DNA from 2 places in the Nicoliella lavandulae genome. Region 1 is predicted to be linked to the other one. Evidence: a T-box and tRNA genes for the amino acid it is inferred to sense, from the RefSeq annotation. Region 1 holds a T-box; the other holds one or more tRNA genes.

Region 1 (15,806 bases):
TTTGCTTCGGGCTGGTTGATTACTAAAATTCATTCCAAGTATGTTACGACTGTCGGAATTGGCTTTGTCCTATTAGGGAGCATTATTTTTGTTCTAGCTAACCAAACCTTATCGTTAAGCTGGTTTTTTATCACCACGGCCCTTAGCGGGTTTGGATTTGGGATCGTAATGACGAACACGACGGTAATTGTGCAACAAAAGGTTTCTGATTATGACGTAGGCGCGGCTACGTCATTTAACGTCCTTTGTCGTACGTTAGGCCAAACATTATTTATTGCCATCTTTGGAATCTTCATGAACACCTCGTTACGTGTAGGGGTATTACAAATCGATGGAGCATCGATCAAAAAGGTCAATAAATTGATGAGTCCAGAAACGGCAGTTTTATTACCAGCTAAGTTAATTCCTAGTTTAAAAACCATTTTATTTAATGCATTGCATAACGTGTTTGTGGTAGGGATGGTAGTTGTCATGATTGCGTTGATCATTAATCTATCCTATCACCATCTAAAAAAAGATGAGGCCTAATTGATTGGCTTCATCTTTTTTGGATGGCAATTAAAATGGGTGGTTGATTCACTTGATTGATGAATTGATAGTTTAAAACGGTGTATTGTTTTTGATCCAGTTGTTCTACGAATTGAATTACGGTCTGCTTTTCTGCTGGGCCGCCGGGATGTCCATAGTATAGGACTAAGGCAACGATACCATTTTTTGTCAAGCGACTTAAGCATGCTTTAACGGCTGGAATCGTTGTATCAGCAGTAGTGATCTTTTGATGGTCACCACCTGGTAAGTATCCCAGATTAAAAATGGCAGCAGCAATTGGAGTATCAATTGGGACAACTTGATCGATATTTTCGTGGCCAGTTTGAAATAGTTCCACTGGCTGCATTAAATGTGCAGCGTTCAATCGCTTTTCTGTGTTATCGATGGCTAATGCTTGGATATCAAAGCCATAAACATGACCGTTTTTACCAACTTGATCGGCTAAAAAGGCGGTGTCATTGCCATTACCTACGGTACCATCAATAACGATATCACCGGATTGAATGACTTGTGATAGCAAGGTGTGGCTAAAGTATAATGCGGGTTGTAGCTTCATTGTCAGGCTCCTTTATGGATTAATAATTAGATTATGATTAAATTATGATTGCTTTTATGCTTCAACTTTGCTATTATAACATTAATTAAATAAATAATTGGATGCGAAATAGTAGCTATCCTAATTTTTTCAGAGACTAAATGGTTAGTGTGAATTTAGACTATTAGCTAGTGAACTCATCGCAGGTAATTTTAATTGAAATTGATAATTAGTAAATTAAAACGTTTTCCGCGTTATGGAATTAAGTGCTTTACAAATGTAAAGAATTTAGGTGGTACCGCGGAATGATCGTCCTATAGAAAGTTTTTTCTATGGGGCGATTTTTGTTTTAAATTTAAAAGGAGGAAGTTTTATATGCCTTACGATCATCTTGATATTGAAAAGAAGTGGCAACGTTACTGGGACAAACACCAAACTTTTGCAACCGGTGATGATGAAAATAAAGAAAAATACTATGTACTAGATATGTTCCCTTACCCATCTGGGAAAGGATTGCACGTTGGACATCCGGAAGGTTATACTGCGACTGATATTATGGCGCGGATGAAACGGATGCAAGGTAAGAACGTTTTACATCCAATGGGATGGGATGCGTTCGGACTTCCTGCTGAACAATATGCATTGAAGACTGGTCATCATCCAGGTAAGTTTACAGAAGAAAACATTGCGCATTTTAAAGATCAAATTAAGGCACTTGGCTTTTCGTATGATTGGAATCGAGAAGTTAATACAACTGATCCTAAGTATTACAAATGGACGCAATGGATTTTTGAACAACTATACAAGAAGGGCTTAGCTTACGAAGATAAAATCGAAGTTAACTGGGCCCCAGACTTAATGGGTGGAACCGTTGTGGCGAACGAAGAAGTTATCAATGGTAAAACTGAACGGGGTGGTTTCCCAGTTTATCGGGTTCCAATGCGTCAATGGGTCTTGAAAATTACTGCATATGCTGATCGTTTGATTGACGATCTAGATGACGTGGACTGGCCTGAAAGTATCAAGGAAATGCAACGGAACTGGATTGGTCGGTCCGTTGGGGCTAGTGTTGACTTTAAGGTCAAGGGCCATGATGGTAAGCAAGTAGAAGTCTTTACTACCCGTCCAGATACTTTATTTGGAGCTACTTACATGGTGTTAGCACCTGAACATGAGTTAGTGGATCAAATTACTACGCCTGACCAAAAAGCAGCCGTTGAGGCCTACAAGAAGGAAGTTTCCACTAAGTCTGACCTTGAAAGAACCGATTTAAATAAGAACAAGAGTGGGGTCTTCACCGGAGCTTATGGCATTAACCCAATCAACGGTGAAGCCATTCCAATTTGGATCGGTGATTACGTTCTTTCCTCATATGGAACTGGTGCGATTATGGCTGTACCAGCCCACGATGATCGTGATTACGAATTTGCTACTAAGTTTGACCTACCAATCAAGCCCGTAATTGAAGGTGGCGACATTGCTAAGGAAGCTTACACTGGTGATGGAGTTCACATTAACTCTGGATTCTTGGATGGAATGGATAAAAAGACTGCGATTAAAGCAGCTATTGATTGGTTAACTGAACATAAAGTCGGGCATAAGAAGGTCAACTACCGGCTTCGTGATTGGATTTTCTCCCGGCAAAGATACTGGGGTGAACCAATTCCAGTTATTCACTGGGAAGATGGTGAAACCACATTAGTGCCAGAAGATGAATTACCATTGAAGTTACCAAATACTGATAACTTGAAACCATCTGGAACTGGTGAAAGTCCATTAGCTAACGTTTCCGATTGGGTTAACGTGGTCGACAAGAATGGTCGGAAGGGTAAACGTGAAACGAACACCATGCCACAATGGGCTGGTAGTTCATGGTACTACCTTCGCTACATCGATCCACATAACGATAAAATGATTGCAGATCCTGAAAAACTAAAATACTGGCTACCAGTTGACCTATACGTTGGTGGTGCTGAACATGCGGTATTGCACTTACTATATGCTCGTTTCTGGCATAAAGTACTTTATGACCTTGGCGTCGTTCCAACTAAGGAACCATTCCAAAAGTTAGTTAACCAAGGAATGATTTTAGGAACGAACCATGAAAAGATGTCCAAATCAAAAGGGAATGTAATCAACCCTGATGACATTGTGCAAGAATATGGGGCCGATACATTACGTCTTTACGAAATGTTCATGGGTCCATTGACGGAAGCTAAGCCATGGAGTACTGAAGGAATTAATGGTTCTTATCGTTGGTTGAAGCGGGTATGGAGATTATTCATTGATGATAATAACCATCTTCGTGACCGGGTTACTACCATTAACGACGGAACGTTAGACAAGATTTACAATCAAACCGTTAAGACCGTCTCAAATGATATGGAACAAATGCGCTTTAACGTTGCAATTTCACAAATGATGGTCTTTATCAACGAAGCGTACAAAGCAGACAGTCTACCACTAGAATATGTTGAAGGATTCATTAAGATGCTTTCACCAATTGCGCCTCATATTGCTGAAGAATTATGGAGTAAGTGTGGTCATGATGAAACAATCGCATATGAACCATGGCCTACCTACGATGAAAGCAAACTAGTAGAATCAACCGTTCAAATGGTCGTTCAAGTGAATGGTAAGGTTCGGACTCACATTAAAACTGATTTAAAGGCTGATAAAGATGCAATTGAAAAACAAGCCTTAGCTGATCCAAAGGTGAAAGAATTTACTGATGGTAAGACGATTAGAAAGGTAATCGTAGTGCCAGGTAAGATTATTAATATTGTTGCTAACTAATGGATATATTTAGTTAATTTAAAAAGTTCGCTATTAAAGCGAGCTTTTTTTGTAATTAAATTTATCATTATTTATGGAGTAATGTATTGCTATCAATTTCTGGATTGATGTAAAATAGATTAGTTATTGTATCAAAACTAGAAATCGATTAGAAAGTAGGAAATTAAATATGCAAGAGAGTGAACGCGAAGATGAAGTAGAACTAGCAACGGGGGATGATAGTTCTAAAGATACGATGCTAAAGGGATCGGCCTGGATGACGGCCGGTAGTATCTTGTCTAGAATCCTAGGGGCCGTCTATATTATTCCATGGCGAATATGGTTCGCTTCATTCTTCTTTCAGGCCAATGCATTGTATGTTCAAGGATACAACGTATATGGCGTGCTATTGATTGCCGCCATTGCTGGAATTCCATCGGCTGTGGCCAAACAAGTGGCCCATTATAATACCTTAAACGAGTATGGGGTTGGCTTTAAGTTATATAAACGGGGCTTGCTATTATCGATCAGTACTGGAATTGTATTCGCGTTACTATTGTACTTTGGAGCGCCGCTGTTAGATAACGGTGATAAAAACGTTATCCCCGTAATGCGTGCGTTATCGTGGGCCATTTTAATCATTCCAACAATGAGTTTGACGCGTGGGTTCTTCCAAGGTTACCAGGATATGGCGCCTTCTGCTATTTCACAATTTGTGGAGCAATTAGTCCGGGTTGCATACATGTTGATTACGGCATTATTGATCATGCACCTAGGGGTCATTAAGGGCGATTGGATCACGGCGGTTTCTCAGTCTACGTTCGCAGCGTTCATGGGGGCTGTTGCCGGACTATTGATTTTAGGATATTACTACTTCAAACGTCGTCATTATTACCGCAATTTAGTGGCTAATAGTAATAATCAATTAGAAGTTAAAACGACCCAGCTATATAAAGAAATTATTCAACAGGCCGTTCCATTCATTATTTTGGGGGCCGGCGTTTTAATTTTTCAATTAATTGATCAATTTACGTTCTTTGATTTAATGCGGATTTTCCGTCACTATCCAGAAGTAGTATTACAAAAATTATTTGCTATTTATGCTGGAAATGCCAATAAGTTAGTTATGATTACGATCTCATTGGCATCCGCATTAGCAATTACGGTAGTGCCATTGTTATCTAAGGCCTACACAAGTAAGGACTATGAAGGAATTCGTCGTGAAATTATTAATGGATTGATTTTATTTGAATTTATTATGATTCCTTCTGCATTGGGGATGGCTGCCATTGCGGGACCGCTCAATCGCTTGTTTAACGGGACTGGCTATGGGCATTTATCTGCTAACATCCTTACATTTTACTCAGTGGTGTCAATTATTTTAGGATTATTTACGGTAATTTCTGCCATTATGCAGGGGATTTATCAAAATAAACTAGCGGTGAAATACTTCATCATTGGAACCATTGTTAAGGTAATCTGTCAAATTCCAGCCATTGCATTATTTGGGACTTTCGGCCCCTTAGTTTCCACTTCACTAGGGTTCATTGTTACCAACGGTCTAATCTTACGCTCATTGACTAAGCAGTTTAATATTCGTTACCACTTGGTCGTTAAGCGGACGAATCAAATTTTATTATTCTCCATTTTAACTTATTTAGCCGCTTTGATTGGTGTGTTCGCATTTAACTGGTTATTAGGGCATGTTATGGACATTAACGGAACGATTGGTAGTGGAATCGTAACCTTCATATCTGTAATGATGGGTGGCGGAGTTTACATCTACCTAGTTTTAAAAACCAGAGTTGCCGATCGCGTAATGGGCGCAAGAGTTGGTAGATTGCGTAATAAATTGCATATTAAATAAAAAAGAATCGACAGTTGTCGATTCTTTTTTATGCTTCATTTGCCTTCATAAATTCTGGAATGTGGTGAATAATTTGGTGAGGTAGGACTACGTATTGGTGTTGAGCTAACTCGTCGGCAATTGCACTGTGTGCATATACTGCGGATGCAACTGCTAGGTCAACATTGCTAAATTGAGCCACGAAACCACCAATCATCCCCGCTAGTGTATCCCCCATTCCACCAGTTGCTTGAGCTGGGGTCCCAGTTGTATTTTCAAATACATCATTGGCAGTGTAAACCTGGGTATGGCTAGATTTTAATACTACAGTGGCGTTCAGTTGATCACGGACTGCCTTATTTTTATCCACGTCTGCTTGATCTGGTAGTGAGATTCCAGAGAGTCGCTTCCATTCCATTTGATGAGGAGTAAAGATTAAATGCGCCTTGGGTAAGCTAAGGTGATGGGTTGCGATTAATGTAATTGCTGAACCATCAATGATAATCTTTTGGTCGGGTTGAACGGTATCTAATACGGTTTTTAAAATATTTAATGCATCATCATCAGTGCCTAGTCCACAGCCAATTACAATGACATCAGCGCCACTAACGCTACTTTTGAGCATTGCTTCGTCATGGTAATCAGCAACCATGGCTTCAGGCAATTGGGCGTGTAAACTAGTCCGATTGACGGGATCGGTTAAGGTGGTCACTAAGCCGGCCCCTGAGTAAACAGCAGCCATGGTCGCCATAATAATGGCCCCCCCAAAGTTTTGACTACCTCCGACTAGGGTAATGTGACCGTAAGTTCCCTTAAAGCTATCTGTTGGTCGAATTCGAATGGTTTGTTTTGCAGTTGCTTCTGTAATGTATTTCATCATTTCCACCTCTTAAAATTTATTATAGCATTCTAGTTTCACGACTTGAAACATGTTAACTTAGGTCAGTTATGCTAAAATTGAATATAGTTACATAAACTAAGGAGGTTGTTTAAATGACAATTGATTGGAAACAAAAAGCAAAGGATTATCAAGCTGATTACCTAGCTGATTTAAAGGCATTAGTCGCCATTGATAGTGAACGGGATGACGAACATGCTAGCGATGAATTTCCCCTAGGTCCTGGTCCTGCCGCTGCGTTAACTAAATACTTAGAAATTGGTAAACGAGATGGCTTTAAGACTAAGAACTATGATAATTTAGCTGGCTATATTGAATACGGTGAGGGTGATCAAACCCTAGGAATTTTAGTGCACGCTGATGTGATGCCTGCTGGTGAAGGTTGGAATACCGATCCGTTTGAATTAACCATTAAGGATAATGTTGCTTATGGTCGTGGTACCTCTGATGATAAAGGGCCTGGATTAGCAGCCTACTACGGTTTAAGAATGTTAAAGGATGCTGGCATTAAGCCTAAGTTCAAGATTCGGTTCTTAATTGGGACGGATGAAGAAAGTAATTGGACTGGCATCAAGCATTACTTAGACTTAGAACCAGCTCCTGACTTTGGGTTTTCACCTGATGCTGAATTCCCAGTAATTAACGGTGAAAAGGGTAATACGACGTTCATTACTAAATTTGTTGGTCATCAAAAGGGTGAAGAAGACACTGAATTTACGTTACGGAGCTTTAAGTCTGGATTACGTGATAACATGGTTCCACGGGATGCCGAAGCAGTGTTAGAATCCGATGATAATGAAAAGGTATCCGATGCATTTACTAAGTTCTTGGACCAATACCCAGTTAGTGGAGACTCCCAAGTAACCGATGAAGGCCTTCATTTACATGTGATTGGTAAATCGGCCCATGGAATGGAACCAGATGATGGATTAAATGCCGGGACTTATCTAGCATTATTCTTAAGCCAATATCAATATGCTGGAGATGCCCAAGCATTTATCTCATTTATAGCTAATAAGTTACACGATGATTCCAGAGCACATAAGTTAGGCATTAACAAAACTGATGATGTGATGGGTGACTTAACCATGAACGTCGGAATTATGCGTTTTGACATCAAAGATGGTGGAATGGTCAACACAAACTTTAGATATCCTAAGGGAATTGGACCTAAGGAAATTGAAGCCGGACTAGTTGCTGGTGCAAATGGTGGTTCTGTATCACAAGAAGATGACATGGCACCACACTATGTACCAAGTGATGATCCAATCGTGCAAAAATTAATTGCCGTATACAAAGATTTAAGTGGCGAAACTGAAGCGAAACCCCACGTTGTTGGTGGTGGTTCATTTGGTCGCTTAATGGATCGTGGAGTTGCGTTTGGGGCATTGTTCCCATGGACTAAGAACACGATGCACCAAGCTAATGAATTTCAACCAATTGATGATTTAACGTTAGCAATGGCCATTTATGGGAGCGCATTAGCTGCATTAAATGAATAATTAATAAATATGGGATGCAGAAGCATCCGTTAAGATACTATTGTGCTAGATAAAAGGGGCTTCGAATTTAATCGAAGCTCCTTTTAATATTTACGGTTTTAAACCACATTTAGTCATCAAAAAACACCCTAAGTTGATATTGATCTTCGGGTGTCATACATAATGATTAAATTTTATACTTGGTTACGGCAGCATCGATTTGGGATAATACAATGGGGAGATTATCAGGATCTGATAGGTCGTATGTTTGCAAGTCGATTTTAACTTTAGGACTTTTATCATATTCTGCAAACCACGTTTGATAGGCTTGCCAGAGTCGGTAGTAATAATCCTTTAGTTCCGGGTGGGCATCGATTTGTTCAAAGGCACGGCCCCGTTTCTTAATGCGCTTTAAAACTGTATCAAAGTCAGTATAAACATAGACTAATAGATTGGGATGTGCCTGGGGGATGGCATTTAAATCATCTAGCATGTTGTTTAGTAGCCCCTGATAAACATCCCATTCAGAATCTGAAATATTACCATCAAGATGATTTTGCTTGGTAAATAAAGCATCCTCATAAATTGAACGATCTAAGATGTTGTGGGGAGCATTTAATGCCCGTTTGATCATTTTAAAACGTTTATTTAGAAAAAAGATTTGGAGTAAGAATCCATAACGCTTAGGATCTGCATAATAAAGTGGTAGGACTGGATTATCACCTACTGGTTCGAAGAATGGTCGACTATTAAAATGCTTGGCCATTCGATCGGTAAGTGTAGTTTTACCGGATCCAATCATTCCAGATGTAATTATCAAAATTTAAACTTCCTTTACTAATATAGAAGGCATTTAACAAATTTGTTAAATGCCAACAGTGATTTTACTTATTTTGATTTGATTGATCATTTGAATTAGAACTATCGTTGCTTTGGTTAGTTGCTAATAATCCCTTGATGTCAGTTAGTAACTGATCAGTAGTACTCATCTTGGAACTGGTATCGCGTTTAGTAACGCGGTTAACGATTTTTACAATGATGAAGACTACGAAAGCAATGATTAAGAAATTAATTACAGAGTTGATAAATAAACCATATTTAAAGTGGGCTTTACCAACCGTTAATACTAATCCAGATAAGTCGATCTTTCCCAGAAAAATCCCAATTAATGGATTGATTAAATTAGCAGTTAATGATTGAACAATAGCAGTAAAGGCTGACCCAATAATAACCCCGACGGCTAAATCAATTACACTACCACGTGCAATAAATGCTTTAAAATCCTTTAGCATAATAACTCTCCTTTGTTTAGTATCGTTATATAATATATAATATATTCTAACAGAAAAAAAGCAAATCGAATAACTTTGCTTAGAAATGGTGATTATTTGAAGAAAAAAGACTACATTCGCTTGACAATATTTATTATAATTGCTGTTTTATTGACGTTTATAGTAACCTTAAATTTAAAATTAAGTGAGATGCAACTTTTTATCACTTGGTTGGTTATCTTCTTTATTTTACAGATAATCCTGACAACCGTAATTATTGTAAAAACTAAACGCAGGCTAAAGCAAGAACAAATAAAAGCTAAAGCCAAAGAAAGGATTGATGATGATTTATAATCAACGACCATTGATAAAATTAGTTAATTGGACCCTCAAGTTGAGTTTAGTTCTGATAGTTGGGGGCTTATCACTAACGTTAGCTACCAATACTAGCAACCAAGCAACGGCGATAGCTGCCACTAAGGCTAAAAAAACGGTCAAGGCAGTTAATCCCAAGCAACAACAAACGGTTAACTTAGTCTTACAGCCGAATAGCGCTAATCAATTAAATGAATATATTAATCAAACGGTAACCCCCGGTAATCCTAATTATCGAAAGTACTTAACTCCACAACAATTTGCTGATACTTATGGTCAATCTAATGATAATATTCAAACGATCAAAAACTATTTTGAGCAATATCAATTAAAAACTAAGGTATATGCTGGTAACATCGTTTTAAAACTTACGGGAACCACTAAAAATGTTGAACGCGCATTTCACGTTAAATTAAACAATGTTAAGGTAATTGGCAATAGTTATCAAAAGCCCAATCATAATTATAAGTTACCTGCGGCGATCAGTGCGAACGTATTAGGTGTTTTCGGATTAGCGAATAATACCTATGCTAATCCAGCCAAGGATTTATCAGCTCATTTAACTAAGACTGAAAATGAAATTAACACTAATCAAGGGGCCCCACAAAAGTTTATGGATCGGTATAATGCGGGAGCTTTATACAAGAATAATCACGTTGGAGCTGGACAAACGGTTGGAATCATATCGTTTGCTAAGTTCAAACCTAATGATGCGACCAAGTTTTGGAAGTACGTAGGGATCCCGGTGAAAAAGAACCGTATTAAGGTCTATCATGTGACAAAGACCGCATATAATGGTGAAGACGAAACGGCAATGGATGTTGAACAAGCTGGTGCAATGGCGCCCAAGGCTAACTTAAATGTATATGTGGGGAATCCATCTGCTTTGGGGATGCTTAATTCACTTGCAACAGCGTTAGCTCAAAATAAGGTCGATACGTTATCGATCAGCTGGGGCCAAAGTGAAAATCAAATTACTACCCAGTTGAAGCTAGGCATGTTACCTAAAAACTATAATCAAATTATGAACCTATTATTTCAACAAGCTGCGGTTCAAGGAATTAGTACTTTTGCATCGACTGGTGACAATGGTGCTTACGATGGAATGGGTGAAAATCGTTATCCTAAATTAACAGTTGATTCACCAGCTAGTTCTCCGTACGTTACTTCCGTGGGGGGCACGACCTTACCACGTAAATATACGATCAACGGTAAGAAGGTGGTCATCGAACACGAACGGGCATGGAGTACAGATTTTATGTATCCACGTTTTGATAATCAACCAACCATTAACCCTAGTATTAACCCGCAAAAGTGGGTCAGCAGCTACTTTGCGGGTGGCGGGGGTGGATTCAGTACCTTGAATTCAGTGCCAGACTACCAAGCTGGTTTTAGTGGTGTAGGGACTTATCGAGCTGCCCAAGTTTGGAAGTATAAAGATGGTTATCTGAGCCGCCTTAAAGTTCCACAAATTATAACTGGAACGAATAGTGGTCGAAACCTGCCTGATATTTCAGGGAATGCTGATCCAAATACCGGCTATGCTAGTTATCATAATGGTAATTTTTACACTACCGGTGGTACTAGTGTTGTAACGCCTCAAATGGCTGGGATGGCAGCGGTTATCAATAGCGCTCAAGGGAAACGAATGGGCTTTTGGAATCCTCAAATCTATCGCTTTGCCCAAACTAACTATTCTCCATTTACCCCACTCGAGAGTGCTAATAATAACAGTAATCTTTACTATACTGGTCAACCTGGTAAATTGTACAATCAAGCTACCGGGTTAGGAACCATTAATTTTGGTAAATTAAATGATGCTTTTTCAGCTCAGCAATAAAAGCAGCGTCCTAGATGGGCGCTGTTTTTTTACGTATTTTTTATTGATTTTTTACAATAACACGAACTTTAAATGAAAAAATAATATGTATTGTTCGTGATTTATATTGACGTTCGACCTAAGGATTGGTATTATAATAGTACCAAAACAACAAAGGAGACTTTTCGATGGAAGTTGCACTCGTAATGGGGTCAATATCTGATTGGCCAGTAGTAAAGCAAACCGCAGCAATGCTTGATAAATTAGGGGTTAGCTATGATAAGCATGTTATTTCAGCACATCGGATGCCCCAACAATTACAAGCATTCGGTAGCCAAGCAAAAGACGAACATTATCAATTGATTATCGCCGCTGCTGGTGGTGCTGCCCATTTACCTGGAATGATGGCTGCTAATACGACATTACCAGTAATTGGGATTCCAGTTAAAACCAAGGCCCTTAACGGTGTTGATTCATTACTATCAATGGTTCAAATGCCTTCTGGGGTTCCAGTTGCGACGGTTGCCATTGGTGATGCTGGTGCTAAAAATGCTGCCATTTTAGCGGCACAAATTATCGCCTTGCATAATGACACCGTTAACCAAAAATTAGTTCAATTCAGACAAACTCAAACTGAGGAGGCTATTAAGAGTAATGACGAACTCGATTAAGCAAATCTTACCACCAGCCACCATTGGCATTTTAGGTGGAGGCCAATTAGGCCAAATGATGGCACTATCAGCTAAGTCAATGGGCTACAAAGTGGGCATTTTAGATCCAACACCCCAAGCACCAGCGGCCCAAGTATCTGACTTTCAAATTGTTGCTGATTATGACGATGAAGATGCATTAAAAGAATTAGCGCAAAAATCAGATGTATTGACCTATGAGTTTGAAAATGTTGATCAAAAAGCCTTAGCTAAGGTGACTGATTATGTTGATGTCCCTCAAGCAATCGATGAACTAACCATTACTAGTCATCGACTTCATGAAAAAGATTTTCTATCGAAAAATGGCATTCCAGTAACTGAATATGCTGCTGTTAACACTGCTGATGACTTAAAACAAGCGGTTGCTAACATTGGATATCCTGGAATCGTAAAAACGTGTGAAGGTGGATATGATGGTCACGATCAAATTGATATTAATGATGAAAGTGATATCGATAAGGCAGCGGCTGAACTAAACCATCGCGAATGGATTTATGAAAAGAAACAACCATTTGAAAAGGAAGTTTCCATTATGGTAACGCGGGATGTTTCTGGAATGAACATTCCATTCCCATTGAGCGAAAACATCCATAAAAACCATATTTTACACACTAGTATTGTGCCAGCACGAGTTGATGATGCAGTTCACGAACAAGCAAGCGATATTGCCGTTAAAATTGCGGATCGTTTGGGCTTAGTTGGTGTATTAGGAATTGAATTTTTCTTAATGCCAAATGGTGAGTTATTAGTCAATGAATTAGCACCACGGCCTCATAATTCTGGCCACTACTCAATTGAAGCATGTAATATTTCCCAATTTGAAGCCCATATTCGAAGCATTTGTGGGTTAGAAATTCCAACGATTCGCCAAGATCACAAGGCAGTGATGGTCAACTTATTAGGGGATGATTTGACGACGGCTCGTCAAGCACTACCTACTAATCCATCATGGCATTTTCATGATTATGGTAAGGCAGAAATTAGACCTGGTCGTAAGATGGGCCACATTACCGTTATTGGTGATTCATTCGATCAATTATTAGAACAAGTTAATCAATTTAAATAAGGAGTTCATTATAATGTCAGCATTAGTTGCTTCAGGTAAAACCAAAGAATTATATACAACCGACGATCCAAAGGTACTAAGAGTTCACTATACTAACCACACCACTGCTGGTGATGGTGAACGTAATGAAATGATTCCAGACAAGGGTGCCGTTAATAACGAAATTTCCAGTTTGATTTTTGGCTATTTAAATCAAAAGGGTGTTGCAACGCACTTTGTAAAGCAATTGGATGCCACTGATCAATTGAACCTTAGTGTGAAGATGATTCCACTTGAAGTAGTAGTTAGAAACCTATCTTCTGGCCACTTCCAAAAGCGGTATGGAACTGAATATTTACAACCACTAAGTCGTCCCGTTGTTGAATACTTCTTTAAGAGCGATGAACTCCATGACCCAATGATCAATGATTCTGCTGCTGAAGCATTGAACATTGCAACTGAAGCGCAATTAAAGACGATGCGTGAAACCGCACTTAAGGTAAACGACTTAATGAAATCATTATTTAAGTCGATGAACATTATCTTGGTGGACTTTAAGATTGAATTTGGCATTACTGACGATGGTCAAGTAATCCTAGCTGATGAAATTTCACCAGATTCATGCCGGTTATTAGATGCTGATACTAAGCAGTCCTTAGATAAGGACGTGTTTAGAAAACAAACTGGTGATATGATGACCGGTTATCGCGAAATCTTAGACAAATTAAAAGCCACACTTAAATAAGGAGAGACGCTAGTCATGTATTTAGCTCAAATTTACGTTACCCATAAACCATCGATTTTAGATCCTCAAGGTGAAGCAGTTAAGAATGCATTACACCGTTTAAACTACACTTCAATTGAATCCATTTCACAAGGAAAGTTCTTTGAAGTTACGATTAATGCTGATAGTAAAGATGAAGCAGTTAAGACGATTGAATCCATTTGTAAAGATCTTTTGGTTAATCAAAATATGGAAACATATAGTTACGAAATAAAGGAAGGATAGATCCCAATGAAATTCGCTGTAATTAGTTTTCCCGGTTCTAATTGTGATTTAGATATGTATCACGCAATTAACGATGCTCTCGGTGAAGAAGCTGATATGGTTAGTTCTAATGAAACTAACCTTGATAAATATGATGGTGTTTTGATTCCTGGTGGATTTTCATATGGTGATTACTTACGGAGTGGTGCCATTGCTCGTTTTGCACCAGCAATGGCTGCCGTTAAGAAGTTAGCTGAAGCTGGCAAACCAGTCCTTGGGGTCTGCAACGGCTTCCAAATTTTAGTTGAAGCTGGTTTATTACCTGGCGCACTTCAAAACAACACTAGTATGGAATTTATTTCTGATTGGGCACCTTTAAAGGTGGTCAACAATCACACGATGTTTACTAATGAATATGCTAAGGACCAAGTGATCAAGGTCCCAATTGCCCATGGTGAAGGTAATTACTACTGTGATGATGAAACCCTTCAATCATTGAAGGACAACCACCAAATTGTCTTTACGTATGAAGATAATCCAAATGGTAGTCGGAATAACATTGCTGGGATTACTAATAAAGCTGGAAATGTCCTTGGCATGATGCCACATCCAGAAAGAGCAGTTGAATCCATTCTAGGTGGGACAGATGGCTTAACGCTTTTCAAATCAATCTTAAATCAGGTTAGGAGCTAATAACATTGCAAAAACAAGTGGAATTATCCCCCGAACAAATTAGAGACCAAAAAATCTACCGTGAATGGGGATTGACCGATGGTGAATATGATTTAATCGCAACTAAACTTTTAAAACGTTTACCTAACTTTACAGAAACCGGTTTATATTCTGGAATGTGGAGTGAACATTGTTCATACAAGAATTCCAAACCAATCTTACGTAAGTTTTGGACCAAGGGTTCCCGCGTCATTCAAGGACCTGGTGAAGGGGCTGGAGTGTTAGATATTAATGATGGGCAAGCCGTGGTATTTAAGGCTGAAAGTCATAATCACCCTAGTTTCGTGGAACCATATGAAGGAGCTGCAACTGGAGTTGGTGGAATCATCAGAGATATCTTCTCAATGGGTGCTAAGCCAATTGCATCATTAGATAGCTTACGGTTCGGTGAATTAAGTAACCCTAAAAACCGGTTCCTATTAGATAAAGTAGTTGCCGGGATTGCTGGTTATGGTAACTGTATCGGAATTCCAACCGTTGGTGGTGAAATCAGTTTCGATAAGTGTTATGACGGAAACCCACTTGTAAATGTAATGTGTGTTGGTTTGATGGATCAAGCTGACATTGAAGCAGGTCGTGCCCATGGAACTGGAAACTCAATCATTTATGTTGGGGCTAAAACTGGTCGGGATGGAATTAATGGGGCAACCTTTGCTTCTAGTCAATTCAGTAAGGAAGAAGAATCTGACCGCTCAGCCGTTCAAGTTGGGGATCCATTTATGGAAAAGTTATTAGTGGATGCTTGTTTAGAAATTACCCATCACCACAGTGACATCTTAATT
Region 2 (15,806 bases), 270 kb from region 1:
TTAATTCAATTTAATCACAGTACACTTATTAATTTCTAGAGGGGCAGACGGAATGAACCAAGACGAATTAAAACAAATAGTTGGTAGAGAAGCTGTAAATTATATTCAAGATGGCATGACGGTTGGATTAGGTACTGGTTCAACGGTGAAGCACTTAGTTGAAGCATTAGGCAAACGAGTTCAAACTGAAAACCTAAATATTGTTGGTGTCCCAACTTCTAATCGGACCGCTAAGCGTGCTAAGGAATTGGGCATTACGATTAAGGATATTGATCAGGTAGATCACATTGACTTAACGATTGATGGTGCCGATCAAATCGATGAACACTATCAAGGAATTAAGGGTGGCGGCATTGCACACCTTCGTGAAAAAATCGTTGCAATCAATTCAAGAAAGAACATTTGGATTGTCGATGAATCTAAGTTGACTAAACAACTCGGTTCATTCCCCCTCCCAGTTGAAGTGATTCCATATGGAAGCCAACAACTATTTAAAAAGTTTAAAAAACGTGGTTACAATCCTAAGTTTAGAATGGATGGCGACCGATTCATCTTGACCCATTCCAAAAACTACATTATCGACTTAGGCCTTGGTAAAATTGGGGACCCTCACAAACTAGCTAAAAATCTAAAGGACATGACCGGAGTTGTGGAGCATGGATTATTCTTAGACATTGTCAATACAATTATTGTCGGCCATGCTAACGGAACTGAAGTCATTAAAGCACGATAATCATTAATAAAAAGCAAAGCCCTGGTGGTTTTGCTTTTTATTTCGCTTTTGATTGTTGTACAATATGGTTAATCGTTTGTATAAGATAAGGAGTGGATTTAATTGAGTAAAGAAATCAAATTTGATGATATCAAAAGTTACCAATCTGATTTAGATAGTCGTAAAGACGCTAAAGTAATTGGCCGTGCCGTTGCTCATGAAGGGGTTAACGCCATTAGTGCTAATTACAGTTCAGTCGATGCTAATCATCCCGTTTTTTCAATTGAACTAGAAACTGGTGACGTCGCTGATCAAAAACGAAGTGGTCGTTGTTGGACATTTGCTGCCCTTAATACCCTTCGTCACAAAGTTGCTAACGAATTTAATCTTAAGGGTAATTTTGAATTATCCCAAAACTACATCAACTTCTGGGATAAGTTCGAAAAATCTAACTTCTTCTTAGAAAACATCCTTAGAACCGCAAATAAAAAGTTAACTTCCAGAAGAGTTGCATTTTTATTAGCAGGTCCCCAACAAGATGGTGGTCAATGGGACATGCTATGTGCATTGGTTGAAAAGTATGGCGTTGTGCCACAATCAGCAATGTCTGAAACTCACAACAGTAACAATTCCGCTGATTTAAACAGCGTTTTGAACTTAAAACTTAGAAGAGATGCACTTATCTTAAGAAACTTAGTTAATGATGGTGCCTCAGATAAGAAAATTGCTGCTAGCAAGGACAAGATGTTAAATGAAATCTATCGGATGTTAGTTTACGCCCTTGGCGAACCAGTTAAGAAATTCGACTTTGAATACCGTGATAAGGACAACAACTATCACATTGAAAAAGGCTTAACACCTAAGAAGTTCTACGAAAAATACATTCAATTAGACCTTGAAGACTATGTTTCAATCATTAACTCACCAACTGATGATAAGCCATACAAGAAGACTTACACGGTTGACATGTTAGGAAATGTAGTTGGTGGTCGCCAAGTTAAGCATTTAAACCTATCGATTGACGATTTCGAAAAATTAGCAATCAAACAACTTAAGAATGGTGAAACTGTTTGGTTCGGTAGTGATGTTGGTCAAAGTTCAGATCGTCAAAAGGGAATCATGGACGATAAGCTTTACTCCCGTGCTGAATTATTCGATACTGATTTAACCTTAACTAAAGCTGAACAACTAGACTACGGTGAAAGTTTAATGGACCACGCAATGGTTATCACTGGAGTTGATCTAGTTGATGGCAAACCAACGAAGTGGAAAGTTGAAAATAGTTGGGGTAAGAAAGTTGGAACTGATGGTTACTTCGTAATGAGTGAATCTTGGTTTAGAAAATATGTTTACCAAGTGGTTATCAACAAGAAGTACCTTTCAGCTGACTTAAAGAAAGCTCAAGCTAAAGAACCAATCGTATTAGATCCATGGGATCCAATGGGAACATTAGCTAAGTTCTAATTAAATAAATTAAAAGCAGATCCGAAACGGATCTGCTTTTTTTGTTTACAATGTCATTTTATCAACAATGGTTAATTGATCGTTTAATTGGTACTGGATAGGAGCACCATTAGGCACTTCTACTTTATCGATATCTTGATCATCGATTCGCTCTAAGTACTTAATCATTGCTCGAAGCGTACTACCATGTGCAACCACCAATTGGTTATGCCCATCTAATAGTCGCGGCGCAATCATGTCCTCCCAATATGGTAAGATTCGATTATAAGCCATTCGTAAGCTTTCACCAAGTGGTTCTAACACCCCTAAGCGATCATAGCGAATATCATGATCACGATGAGTCAGTAACGGTGGTACCGCATCAAAACTCCGTCGCCATTGCATAAACTTTTCCGCTCCAACGCGTTGTTTAACCAATAACTTATTTTGACCGCGTAAATTACCATAGTGCCGCTCATTTAAACGCCAGCTTTTATGTTCATCAATAAAAGCTTGGTTAATCTCATCCAACACAATATTGGTCGTATCAATAGCTCGAATTAAAAAAGAGGTGTGAACATCCGTGAACTGAATTCCAGTTCGTTCGATTTTTTGGCCAGCTGCATGGGCTTGTTCAATTCCCTTTTGGGTCAATGGAACATCATTCCAACCCGTAAAGATATGATTAGCATTGGCTAAACTTTCACCATGCCGCATAATTGTCAAAGTTACCATTTAAATGTACTGCCCCTTTCTAGCGTCAATTACTTAACGGCATTTTTCATTTCTGATTCATCCGTTTTAGTTCGATTCCCCATAAACGTAATTACGGAACTAATTAAAATTACTATGATTCCAATGATGGTATTAATCGTTAACTGTTCATGCAAAATCAAGAGTGCTAGGATTGGAGCTAGCCCTGGTTTAATGAAGAAAACCAGGGAAGCCATAGAAACTCCGCCTAGATCCATTGCCAAGAAGTAAAATGCAAATCCGCCACCAGTGACACAGACACTGATAAAGAATAGGATCCAGAAGTAATGCAAGTTAACATTTTGCAAAATAGGAACATTAGCAAATGTCTTACCCCAACCAGTAGCAACCAACGCGTTGGCAACCGCTGGAATTTTAGAGATTAAGACTAATGCTAATAATTCAATGGCCCCGGAAATAAACGAATAACAAGTCATTGACAACCCATCAAAGCCACTTACCACTGAGGCCCATCTAGAAACAATACTGTAAAGCCCAAACGTTACCGCCGATCCAATTGCTAGGGAAATTCCTAATGGATTCGTTAGTTTAGTTGGGTTCACAATAATTATTAATCCTGCTAATGATAATAGCATGGAAATCAAATTCATACGACCAATACGTTCCCTTAATATTAAGTACGCAAAAATTAGTGAGAACACTGGATTACAACTAAATAAAACGGCCACAGTAGCTGCCTCATCATGTTCGATTGCTAGTTGATATAACGTCATACTAACAATAATCACCAAAAAGCCGGTTAAAGCAAAAATCCACAATCCACTGGGTTTAAATGAAATTGCTTGCTTGCGGTTCCGATGCAATACAATTGGTAATAATACGATCCCCCCAATGAAAAATCGAATTAAATTCAGTTGAATCGGCGAAAATGCATTGCCAACACTTTTCAAAGCAATTTCCATTAGACTGAACATAAAAGTTGAAATCAAAATATAAACAATTGTTTTTCGCAAATCTAAATTTCGCTTCCTTATCTAAAATTTTGAACTAACGTCATTAAAATTGGAATGATCACTAAACTAAGTAGCGTTGTCTCAGTAACCATCACAGATGCATATTCAGAATCAGCATTGTATAGTTTGGAAACAACCGGTGCATTAGTCATTACCGGCATTGCAGATTGCAAAATAAAAACTTGTTTCATTAAAATCGGCATATCAGTAAACGTTACCAATAACGTCATTAATAGTGGTGCTAAAATAAAGCGGCCTAATAAAATCCCCCAGTTCAAACGATCAAATCTAAACTGACTTAACTTAACCTTCGCCACGGCAATTCCAATAAACATCATTGATAACGGAATCGTTAATCCACCTACATAGTCACAACTCTTTAAAACGGGCGTTAAGACTGGGGCAATCAATTTAACCTGCTTAACATCTAACAACACTAAGATCACGGCAATAATAAACCCTAACAATGGTGGTGAAAATACCTTTTGCGCAGTTTGTTTCAAACTAAACTTACTATCAGCATCCCCATCCCGTTGAATCAAATACACCCCAAGGGTCCAAAAGAATGTCGTATTTGCCATGTAATAAACTAACACATATGGTAAACTCCGGCTCCCAAATAGTGCTAAATTAACTGGCAACCCCACAAAGACCGTGTTCGAGTTAAAAAACATCGATTCAAATAAGCCCCGGTGGTACTTAGCAATTCGCAAAGCCCGGGCAACGGCTACGGACAAAGCAAATAATATTAACATTGAGATTACCGGAAATCTTAGATCCGGTAAAGTATGTAACAGCGTTTTAGCAGTGAACTTACTAGTAATGGTACTAATCATATATGCGGGCAGTGCCACTTGAGTGACGATTTTCGCCACCAATTTAGCAGATTGCTCGTTGAACCACTGTCGTCGTGCTAAAAAATACCCTAATAAAATCATTAGTAAAATGACGACGATTCCAGAAATACTATTCTCAAAAACTTCCATTCATTCCACCCCATTTAAATTAACCTTCTTTTTTGAATTATAGCACACTTATTATTAATTTCAGCTTGCTTCTAGCTAGTTTAAATATTAAATTGGTGTTAAATATGTAACAGTAAAGTTGTGATTTAGCTTAATTTTTTTTATAATGCAATCATATTGTTTTAAAATCGAGTTAAAAAGACTATAAAATAATGGGGTAATTAAAAATATGAAAAAACCAAATGATCAATCTAATTCTTCAAGTCGTAATGGTAGTACCCATTTTAAGAAACGTAGTCATAAAAAGCTATGGACGTTCATTATAATTGTACTTATTCTATTAACGGCCGGATTAATTTACTTATACAACGCTTATAATAGTGCTGAAAAAACATTCGATAAAACATTTCAAGCTGGTGATACCCACAAGCTAAGAAACGTATCCTCAGTCATTAATCAAGATAAACCGTTTTCGGTCCTCTTGTTAGGAACTGATACTGGAGCTTTAGGCCGTGATGATACTGGTCGAACTGATACCATGATGGTCGTAACGGTCAATCCTAAGAAGGAAAATATTTCCATCACTAGTATTCCTCGGGATACCAAGGTAACGGTTCCTGGTGATTCGCAACCGTATGAAAAGATTAATGCTGCCTATACCATTGGTGGTGCATCATCTGCCGTTCAAACGGTCCAAAACCTATTGAACGTACCAATTGATTTCTATGCCATTGTTAATATGGGTGGACTAGAAAAAATGGTTGATGCAGTTGGTGGAGTGGAAGTGAATCCCCCACTTACGTTTAAGTACGGTAATGCCAACGTAGTGAAGGGTCAAAAGGTAACCTTAAATGGTAAGCAAGCCCTAGATTACTCCCGGATGCGTCACGAAGATCCAACTGGTGATTATGGTCGACAAAAACGGCAACGTGAAGTGCTTCAAAAGTTAGTCTTAAAAGCAATGAAGATTACTTCGCTGCCTCGTTATAAAGAAATTCTTTCATCCCTTGATGGTAATCTAAAAACTGACATCACGTTCAATGATATGATTTCAATGCGTTCTAGATATGGGGATGCCACTCACCACATTAAATCAGATACGCTACAAGGTGAAGATGCTACGATTGATGGCATTGATTACCAAGTGGCTCCTGAATCAGAGCTACTTCGAGTTTCTAATTATATCCGTAAAAACTTAAACTTAAGTACGCTCAGCAGCATATCAGCAACCCAAAGCACTACTGATGATAACGGTAGTGGAACTGATGGTTCAACTGATACTACTGGTTCTGATACGACTGGAACTGGTACTGATACCACTGGAACCGGCACTTATAACGGAACTAGTTATTAATAAATCAACTCGCTAATGGTTAGATGCATCTAACTACTGGCGAGTTTTTATTTTTTGCGATTATCAATTAAAAGCCACGTAATCATTAGATAATTACTAACGATTACGTGGCTTTGCTTTGCTTAAAACACAAAAAGGACTGATTTTGAATAATACAAAATCAGTCCTTAAAACTAAGCAATTATTAGCCGAGATTAAAATTAACCTTTAATTTCATCCATATCTAAGCCTAATGCCTCTGCAACACGTTGACCATATTCGTGATCAGCATTGTAGAATTGACGCGTTTCTAATACCTTATTTTCGTGACTCTTAACTGAACCTAGGGTCCCCTTAATCGTTTCAATTAAGCGAGCTTGTTCATCTGGAGTCATTACGCGGTATAAAGCACCAGCATCAGAATAGAAATCAACATCGTAAGTCTTATAGGTATCCGCATTACCTTCAACCTTAAATGGCTTGATATTAGCGTGTGGATCTTCTACTGGGCCACCTTCACCATTTGGTTCGTAGTTCACAGCATTATCTTGCCCTTGCGCCATAAAGCCATCACGTTCATAGTTCTTTGGTTTCCCATTCTTAGGACGGTTGATTGGTAGTTGTTCATAATTAGCACCTAGCCGGTAACGTTCGGCATCCTTATATGCAAAGAGCCGGCCTTGTAATAACTTATCTGGAGAAGCTTCAATTCCAGGAACTAAGTTCGCAGGTGAAAATGCAGCTTCTTCAACATCGTCAAAGTAGTTAGTTGGATTTTCATTTAATGTAAATTCACCAACTTCTTGTAATGGATAATCAGCATGGTTAACAACCTTGGTTACATCAAAGATATCCTTCTTGTAATTAAGGCCTTCTTCATAAGGAATAATTTGAACCATTACTTTCCACTTTGGATAGTTTCCTTGGTCGATAGCATCATATAAGTCGTGAAGTAAGAAATCAGTGTCTTTTGAAGCTGTTTTAGCAGCCGTTTCATTAGACATGTTCTTGACCCCTTGTTCACTAATAAAGTGGTATTTAACCCAATAAACTTCACCCTTGGCATTAACCCACTTGTAAGTGTGACTACCGTAACCGTTCATTTCACGATAACTAGCTGGATTTCCACGATCGCCCATCAAATAAGTTACTTGATGCACTGATTCAGGTGAATGAGCCCAGAAATCCCATTGCATATCTTGACTTCTTAAGTGGGTATCTGGTTCACGTTTTTGTGAATGGATAAAATCAGGGAATTTAAGTGGATCGTTAACGAAGAACACTGGTGTATTGTTTCCAACAATATCATAGTTCCCATCATTGGTATAAAACTTCATTGCAAACCCGCGGACATCCCGTTCCGTATCAGGATAACCAGATTCACCAGCAACTTGCGAAAATCTGATAATCATTGGCGTTTCCTTACCGGGTTCACCAGTAAATAAATCTGCCTTCGTGTACTTGCTCATATCATGGGTAAGCTTGAATACACCCTTAGCACCAGCACCCTTAGCATGAACCACCCGTTCTGGGATCCGTTCACGGTTAAAGTGTGCTAATTTTTCTAGTAATTGGTAATCTTGCATTAAAACCGGACCACGGTTACCTGCAGTTTGTGAATGATTATTGTCAGCCCAAGGTTGACCTTCAGCAGTTCTGATCTTATCAGTCATTTAAAAACCACTCCTTAGTATTTATTACGTTATATTTTACAAACGTAATGGTAACACCGTGTCACTTTTTTAGCAACTAAAAAGAATCACAAAAAAAGACGAAATGAGTAATCATTTCGTCTTTTTAATCGATGCGGCCAAGAGGACTCGAACCTCCACCGGGATAACTCCCGACAAGATCCTTAATCTTGCGCGTCTGCCAATTCCGCCATGGCCGCATGTGAAAATTAACATATATTAATATATCAAATATTCACGAATTAAGCAAGGGTTTTTGTACTATTCACCACGAACGGTTGCCCCTTCGCGATCCAAATCCATTACTTTAATCTTACCCATTAATCGTTCATCGGCACGTAATTGATCCCGTAACTTTAGTAACTGATCTTTTGCACCTAATGAAACGATTACGGGTCCACTTCCACTAATGAAGGTACCGTAAATTCCTAACTTATGAGCAGCATCACGAATTAACCGTAAATTATCTTCATCACGTTTCATCGTTTGCTGGCCAAAGTATTCGCCTTCAATCAACGTGGACGCTAGCGGCCAATTATTAGTTAACAATGCAGCAATTAATACATTAGCATCATTACTATCTTTTAGCGCCATATCACTAGTCAACTTAACTGGTAATTCATTTTTCCCCTGCTTACCATGCGGCATAATAAACATTAATGCTGATAGATCTGGCATTTGACCCTTAACCACTTTCAAGTCATCTTCATCAACGGTTGTAATAGCTAGGTCACCTAAAAACGCTGCAGCAACGTTTTCAGGATGTTCTTCAATTTGATTACCAATTTTAATTTGTTCCTGTACTGATAAATTTAAATCACCGAGTGCATTGGCAATCTTAATGCCCACAATCACAGCAGTAGTACTTGAGCCTAATCCATGTTCAACCGGAATGTCAGACATAACCGTTAGTTGATGGGGATGAATTTTAGGGTCTAACCGTAAAATCGTCTGAACGATTAAATTATTTTCGTCATGAGGAATATCTTCCCCTAGGGCATGATTTACCCGCCAGTAGTCAGTTTTTTCTTCAACAATTACGGTGTAATAGAGATGTAACGCTAACGCTAATGAATCGATTCCCGGTCCTAAATTAGAAACCGTTGCTGGAACCCGAATAATAATCTTACCCAAGGTAAATATCGCTCCTTTATTTTAATTTTGAAATTAATTTTAACCTACCACGACATTTCCCGCAAACATATTTACTGGTATTTACCAATCGTTTACGAGCATAAATTTGATGACACCGCTCACATTCATATTGATATTTAGGTTGGTCTAACTTAGGCGCATATCTTAATCCACCAACGGCCGCCAATAGCTGTTTAAATTCATGGGTTCGATGTTGACCACTAAAGCCAGCTAAGTGTAAATGATAATGGCATAATTCATGCTTAATAATGCCGATCAATAGTTTTTGATCTGCTGAATTAACCATTCGTGGATTAATGTCGATATTATGACTCTTTAAATAATAGCGACCACCAGTTGTTTTTAGACGTGGATTAAAATAAATTTGATGTTTAAACGGACGGGCAAATGATTCTAATGAAATTTGCTCGCATAATTGTTGTAATTCTTGATTGGACAATAATAAAATCTCCCTTATTAGTTAGTATATTAAAATACGCGATTTATTATCATCCCCGAAATAAAAAAACGGGCAAGCTGATGTGCACCCCAAAAGTTGTACATTATTATATTGTTTTTCCTAGGCGGAAAGTTTCCGGTATTGAACCGGTGACTTTCCGCCTAGTTTTGTTTTAATACGATGATTATTGTAATAATCAATCCATATTTTCATTGACGACATTAAATCTTCTTTAAAGTCATAATTACAGTCCATGATTTCAGCTTTCATAATATGGAAAAATGATTCCATAGGTGAGTTATCTATACAATTCCCCTTACGGGACATACTTTGAAATATCTTATTCTTCTTAAGCTCTTTTTGCCAGATATGACTTTGATACTGAGCTCCCTGATCACTATGAATTGTCGTTCTGTATGGTAAATCCTTAACTAATTGAATAACTTCTTTCAACGGTTTCATAACACAGTTCATATTTGGATGGCTGCTAATGTTATAGGATATTATTTCACCAGAAAATAAATCCATAATAGGTGAAAGATAAATACGATGATTAATATCACAATTTCCATATCTGAATTCACTGATATCAGTACAGAGCTTTTGATATGGTCTGTCAGTATTAAATCTTCGATTTAATTGATTTGATTTAAGTTTTCCAACCTGACCACGATAGGAATTATACTTACGTGTTTTTCTTGAATATGATGAAGATAGTAAATTATTCTTTTTCATTATCTTTAATACTAGTTTGTGGTTAACACGGTATCCACGATTAGTTAATTCTAAACACACTCTTCTATATCCGTAGGATTTATTTTTATCTTTAATATCCTTGATAATTTTAGCGATTTCAGCGTGCTTATCAGGCTTATTTTGGATTGATCTAATATAATAATAAGTACTTCTAGATATCCTTAATGCCTTTAGTATTAATGTTTTAGTGGTATGGTATTTCAGCCTTAGTTCGTCGATTATTTTAATAATTACTTCTGGTCTTCTTCGTCGTCTAAGGCCCTCAATTTTTTTAAGAAGTCATTCTCTATTCTCAACATTAAATTTTCTTCTTCAATCTTCTTCAATTTTTCTTTATCGGTATTAGTATTGTTTGATTCGGCTTTGTTAGTTTTCCTTTTTGTCATGGCTTTTCTTTCCCTTCGGGACAATAAACCATCAATACCTTTTTGCTCTAGTCGTTTTTCCCAAGTCCAGATAGTTGATGGAGAAGGAATATTAAAATGATAAGCTGCCTCTGGATAAGATGATTTAGTCGTTTTCATCCAGTTTAATATATATTGTTTCTCTTTGGTAGAGTATTCGATTATATTCTTTCTTTTTTTAAGACCATTTAGTCCATGTTTTTTGTAACTCTTAACCCAACATAAAACAGTATTTCTACTTTTAACTCCAAAGTTTCTAGCCACCATTTGCGATCCCATACCGTTTAGGTATGCGTTAATTACATTTAATTTATCTTCTACTTTATATTTAGACACAAAAAAACACCCCAAAGTTTTGTACAAACTTTGGGGTGCAGTGCAAGCCCGTTTTTTTAAATCAGTTATTTTAGCCGATTAAAATCTTTTGCGTATATTTAACTACTCTAGCCACACTATCACTTTGTGCTTCTTCAGAGTCCTTAAATACACCCTTATCGACGGTGTGACCATCAACATTGATGCTATCTACCATTTCTTGACAAGCATCGGCATAATCAGAATAAGCACCAACTAATAATTTATGTTTACCTAATACCCTTGCCGGTACCCCTAATGTCTTTAACTTACGCAAAGTTTCCTTGTAAAAAGTTGTTCCATTTTGGAAATGTTCACGGGTTGCCTTTAGATCAATATCAGATAAATCCTTATCCTTATCGATAGCTTCCTTAAGTGGTTCGTAGTATTTAGCCAACTTTTCACCTGTTTTATCAGTTTCAGTAATTAATTGTGAAATAGTTGGTGCATAGTTACTCATTTTTGCGCCCTTCATATGAATGCACTCCTTTTTATTTCCAGAATGTGGAATAGATATTTACGGGTAATTCCCGTTTGTGTTCTGTCTTAATATACCAGTTTTCAATCGTTTCTGCAGCTTTTTGACTAACATCGCGACCTTCTAGATAATCATCGATATCATCGTAGCGAACACCTAATGCCGCTTCATCAGGCAATGCTGGCCGGTTATCTTCTAAATCAGCAGTAGGCACCTTTTCATAAAGATATTCAGGGGCGCCCAACTGTTTTAATAGCATTTTACCTTGTCGCTTATCCAACCGCCAAAGAGGTGTGATATCAGCTGCTCCATCCCCAAATTTAGTGTAGAATCCAGTCACTGCTTCGGCTGCATGATCGGTTCCAACAACAGCACCTGCAGATTGACCCGCAATTGCGTATTGAGCTACCATTCGTTCACGAGCCTTAATATTCCCCTTATTAAAGTCATCAATTTTAGGGCCTTCTTCTTCCACAGCTGCTACCGCGGCATCGGCCATTGGCTTAATATCAACTCGGATCGTTTGGTCAGCTTCCATAAATTTAATTGCTGCCATTGCATCCTTTTCATCAGCTTGTTTGCCATATGGTAAACGCACCGCAATAAATTGATAATCATCATTACCAGTTTCAGCTCGCATTTCACTAATTGCCATTTGAGAAAGTTTACCAGCTAATGTGGAATCTTGTCCTCCAGAAATACCTAGAACAAGGGTTTTTAAGAATGAATTTTTCTTTAAATATGCCTTTAAGAAATCAACACTATTTCTAATTTCAGCTTTTGGATCAATTTCTGGTTTTACCTTCAATGCTTCAATAATCTTTTTTTGTAAAGGTCGCATCATCCATCATCCTCCTGGATTAAATTAATAATTTAGTTTTTGCACATAGTCATGAACTTCTTTAATTAACTTATTTTTATTTTCCCAACACTTTTTAGATAAATCAACTGGATAGTCTTGTGGATTTAATTCCCGTTTGTATTCAGGCCAAAGGGAAGCTAATGATTTATTAGCGTGTTCTTGAATAGCCTTTAAATCAGGTAGTTCATAAACTTGTTGGCCATTTTCATAAATTGTCTTAAGCAGTGGGGTGGCCTCAAAATCAGTTAACGTCTTATTAATGTAAGTAAACTGAGGATGGAACATGTATAGGCTATCTTGTTTACGTGGATCTTCATCACTTAATGCGATGTAATCACCTTCAGACTTACCATCTGAACGCTTATTAATTCGCCAAACTTGTTTCTTACCAGGAGTCGATACCTTAGCCGCATTATTAGAAAGCTTAATTGTATCTCGCATAGTACCATCTGCATTTTCAACAGAAACCATTTTATAAACGGCCCCTAGTGCTGGTTGATCGAACGCTGTAATTAACTTCGTTCCAATGCCCCAAATGTCAATTTTAGCATCTTGCATCTTCAAACTAGTAATCGTATTTTCATCCAGGTCATTAGAAGCAATAATCTTAGTATCTTTAAATCCAGCTTCATCTAGCATCTCACGAACCCGCTTGGATAAGTAAGCCATATCTCCTGAATCAATTCGAACGCCCGCGAAGTTAATTTTATCGCCCATTTCCTTAGCAACCTTGATGGCATTTGGGACGCCACTCTTCAACGTATCGTAAGTATCAACTAAGAATACACAATCATGATGCGTTTCAGCATACGCTTTAAAAGCATCGTAATCATGTCTAAACGTTTCAACTAGTGAATGAGCATGCGTACCACTGATTGGAATTCCAAACGCTTGGCCCGCTAATACGTTTGAAGTGGAGTTAAACCCACCAATAAATGCAGCTCTAGTCCCCCACAAAGCAGCCGACGTTTCTTGAGCTCTTCTAGATCCAAATTCCATCAATAAGTCATCACCAACAGATTGTCTAATCCGGGAAGCCTTAGTTGCAACTAGGGTTTGGTAATTAACAATGTTTAGAATTGCCGTTTCAACTAATTGACATTCAGCTAAGCTACCTTCGACTTGCATAATGGGTTCATTATTAAATACTAAGTCCCCCTCTTGTGCAGAGCGAATAGTTCCTTTAAACTTGAAGTTTCTTAAAAAGTCTAAGAATTCAGGAGTATATTCACCATTTGCTGCTAGGTACTTAATGTCATCATCTGTAAAGTGAAGATTATTAATATAATCAATCACGTGTTCGAGACCTGCAAAGACGGCATACCCATTTTTAAATGGCATTTTCCGAAAGAAAACTTCAAAAACCGCGCGCCGATTATGCATTTTTTTAGAAAAGTAAGTTTGCATCATATTGATTTCATAATCATCAGTATGAAGCGTTAAATTTGTATAGTCCTTAAGTGACATTTTTACACCTCGAAAATAATGTTTGATAAACCGCTTTTATCAACTATAATTAACATTATACATTGAAAGGATGGTTTTATTGACCGATAAGCTAAAAAGAACCGCAATTTTAAATATTTCATATATTAATACTAACTTTAACCATTTTTTGAATATTATTCAAGAAAGAACCAACGACCGTTCCAACACTTTTATCGTAACCGTCAACCCAGAAATTGCTTATTACGCTCATGAACACCCTGAATACCAAAAAATCATATCAGGAGCAGATTTTATTACGCCTGACGGAATTGGCATTATCAAAGCCTCTGAAATGCTTAATACGCCCATTCAAGAGCGCATTACTGGATTTGATATCTTTAAGGCAATGCTTGATTGGGGCAATCAAAATCATAAATCAGCATACTTTGTTGGCGCTAAACCAAACGTAATTGAAGACTTAAAAGCGGTGTTAGCAAGTGATTATCCGAATTTAAAAATCAGCGGAATGCATGATGGCTATTTTGATGATGAACAATCAATTGCTGATGAAATTAAGCAAACTCAACCAGATATGGTCTTTGCAGCGCTTGGTTCGCCTAAACAAGAAGCATTTATTGCCAAATATCGCCATTTAAATAATGGATTGTGGATTGGATTAGGTGGCAGTTTTGATGTTTTATCAGGTAATACTAAACGAGCCCCAAAGTTTTGGATTAATCACCATTTGGAGTGGTTATACCGCTTAATTAGTGAACCTAGTCGATTACCACGGTTAATGGTGATTCCTAAATACTTAAAATTAATTCGCAAAGCTAAAAAATCACGACTTGGATAATTTTCCAAATCGTGATTTTTTATTTTTCTAAGTAAAACTCAAATCGTTTCCCAACATATTGAGTTCGAACATATTCAAAAGGTTTCCCATTTTGCAGGTAGGTGATTTGGCGTAATTGTAAAATTGAGTCACCCTTCTTAATATCTAAATAATTAGCAATTCTTTCCGATGCTAGCATCGCAGAAACCGTTTGATGGGCCTTTCTAGGCACCAGGTCTTTCTTTTCCTCTAAGGCGCGATATAAAGAGCTGGTGACGTCTGATTTGCTTAAGCCATCAACAATATCTTCTGGGACCGTTGCAATCTCAAAGCAAATTGGAACACCATCACCATACCGAATTCTTTCCATTCGTAAAACGCGATCACTGGATGTTAATTTTAACTTCTCCATTTCACTTAATGATGGATCCATTAAGTGATATGAAATGGTCTTACTAGAAGGTTGCTTGCCTTGAGCAACCATAATATCAGTGAAACTCGTTACTCCGGACATTTTTTCTTGAACTTTAGAATTAGCAACAAACGTTCCAGAACCAACGTGCTGCTCTAAAATGCCCTCATCCACTAGCGTTTGAACTGCTTGTCGTAATGTCATTCGACTGACATCAAAGTGAGCAGCTAGCTCCCGTTCTGAAGGAATTCGGTCACCAATCTTCCATTCGTGATCTTCAATTTTACGTTTAATTACATTATGAATTTGGATATAAATAGGTGAGCTCAAATTAACAATCTCCTCTATACAGCAACTTACTATCATTATAGTCATTTTATGTATCAGATATCAATCAATATATTGGCACTAAAAAAGCTGATTAACTAAATTGTTAATCAGCTTTGAGATTGGGCTAGCTGGGTTCGAACCAGCGCATCACGGGATCAAAACCCGTTGCCTTACCACTTGGCTATAGCCCAATAATATGGAGGGGAGTGGATTCGAACCACCGAACCCGAAGGAGCGGATTTACAGTCCGCCGCGTTTAGCCAGACTTCGCTACCCCTCCGTAATGAGAAGTATCGTATCAAACGACAATTAATATAATACCTAAATATAACCAGATAGTCAATAGTAAATTTCAATTTTTTTTGAAATAATTGCTAACGGCTATATTATGCCGGCTGCAGGACTTGAACCTGTGACCCTCGGTTTACGATACCGATGCTCTACCAGCTGAGCTAAGCCGGCAGGATTATAATAGAAAGGTG

The links. A T-box is a leader RNA that pairs with one kind of tRNA and senses whether it is charged. The one in region 1 lies ahead of leuS (leucine--tRNA ligase), so its partner is inferred to be a tRNA-Leu.
Region 2: it encodes a tRNA-Leu, which carries the amino acid that the T-box ahead of leuS (leucine--tRNA ligase) is inferred to sense. The anticodon was not compared.

The regions. Positions count from the first base shown of each region.
Region 1 is NZ_JAWMWH010000001.1:986,088-1,001,893, forward strand. It holds gene R4146_RS04665 (MDR family MFS transporter) at 1-528, shown strand, start outside; gene mnmM (tRNA 5-(aminomethyl)-2-thiouridylate-methyltransferase MnmM) at 539-1,105, opposite strand; T-box leader at 1,195-1,404, shown strand; gene leuS (leucine--tRNA ligase) at 1,460-3,880, shown strand; gene R4146_RS04680 (putative polysaccharide biosynthesis protein) at 4,050-5,726, shown strand; gene R4146_RS04685 (NAD(P)H-hydrate dehydratase) at 5,755-6,582, opposite strand; gene pepV (dipeptidase PepV) at 6,699-8,105, shown strand; gene R4146_RS04695 (deoxynucleoside kinase) at 8,272-8,907, opposite strand; gene mscL (large-conductance mechanosensitive channel protein MscL) at 8,969-9,376, opposite strand; gene R4146_RS04705 (hypothetical protein) at 9,473-9,709, shown strand; gene R4146_RS04710 (S53 family peptidase) at 9,696-11,570, shown strand; partial or broken gene purE (5-(carboxyamino)imidazole ribonucleotide mutase) at 11,735-12,220, shown strand; gene purK (5-(carboxyamino)imidazole ribonucleotide synthase) at 12,204-13,325, shown strand; gene purC (phosphoribosylaminoimidazolesuccinocarboxamide synthase) at 13,339-14,049, shown strand; gene purS (phosphoribosylformylglycinamidine synthase subunit PurS) at 14,065-14,313, shown strand; gene purQ (phosphoribosylformylglycinamidine synthase subunit PurQ) at 14,320-14,985, shown strand; gene purL (phosphoribosylformylglycinamidine synthase subunit PurL) at 14,991-15,806, shown strand, end outside.
Region 2 is NZ_JAWMWH010000001.1:717,187-732,992, reverse strand. It holds gene rpiA (ribose-5-phosphate isomerase RpiA) at 53-733, shown strand; gene R4146_RS03345 (C1 family peptidase) at 836-2,176, shown strand; gene R4146_RS03340 (2,3-bisphosphoglycerate-dependent phosphoglycerate mutase) at 2,222-2,890, opposite strand; gene R4146_RS03335 (DMT family transporter) at 2,920-3,882, opposite strand; gene R4146_RS03330 (AEC family transporter) at 3,900-4,868, opposite strand; gene R4146_RS03325 (LCP family glycopolymer transferase) at 5,077-6,201, shown strand; gene R4146_RS03320 (catalase) at 6,402-7,853, opposite strand; tRNA gene R4146_RS03315 (tRNA-Leu) at 7,986-8,071, opposite strand; gene R4146_RS03310 (homoserine kinase) at 8,133-9,005, opposite strand; gene R4146_RS03305 (SprT family protein) at 9,022-9,465, opposite strand; gene R4146_RS03300 (IS3 family transposase) at 9,586-10,440, opposite strand; gene R4146_RS03295 (helix-turn-helix domain-containing protein) at 10,452-10,961, opposite strand; gene R4146_RS03290 (hypothetical protein) at 11,032-11,454, opposite strand; gene nadE (NAD(+) synthase) at 11,471-12,298, opposite strand; gene R4146_RS03280 (nicotinate phosphoribosyltransferase) at 12,323-13,786, opposite strand; gene R4146_RS03275 (WecB/TagA/CpsF family glycosyltransferase) at 13,866-14,603, shown strand; gene R4146_RS03270 (GntR family transcriptional regulator) at 14,623-15,324, opposite strand; tRNA gene R4146_RS03265 (tRNA-Gln) at 15,444-15,515, opposite strand; tRNA gene R4146_RS03260 (tRNA-Tyr) at 15,522-15,604, opposite strand; tRNA gene R4146_RS03255 (tRNA-Thr) at 15,714-15,786, opposite strand.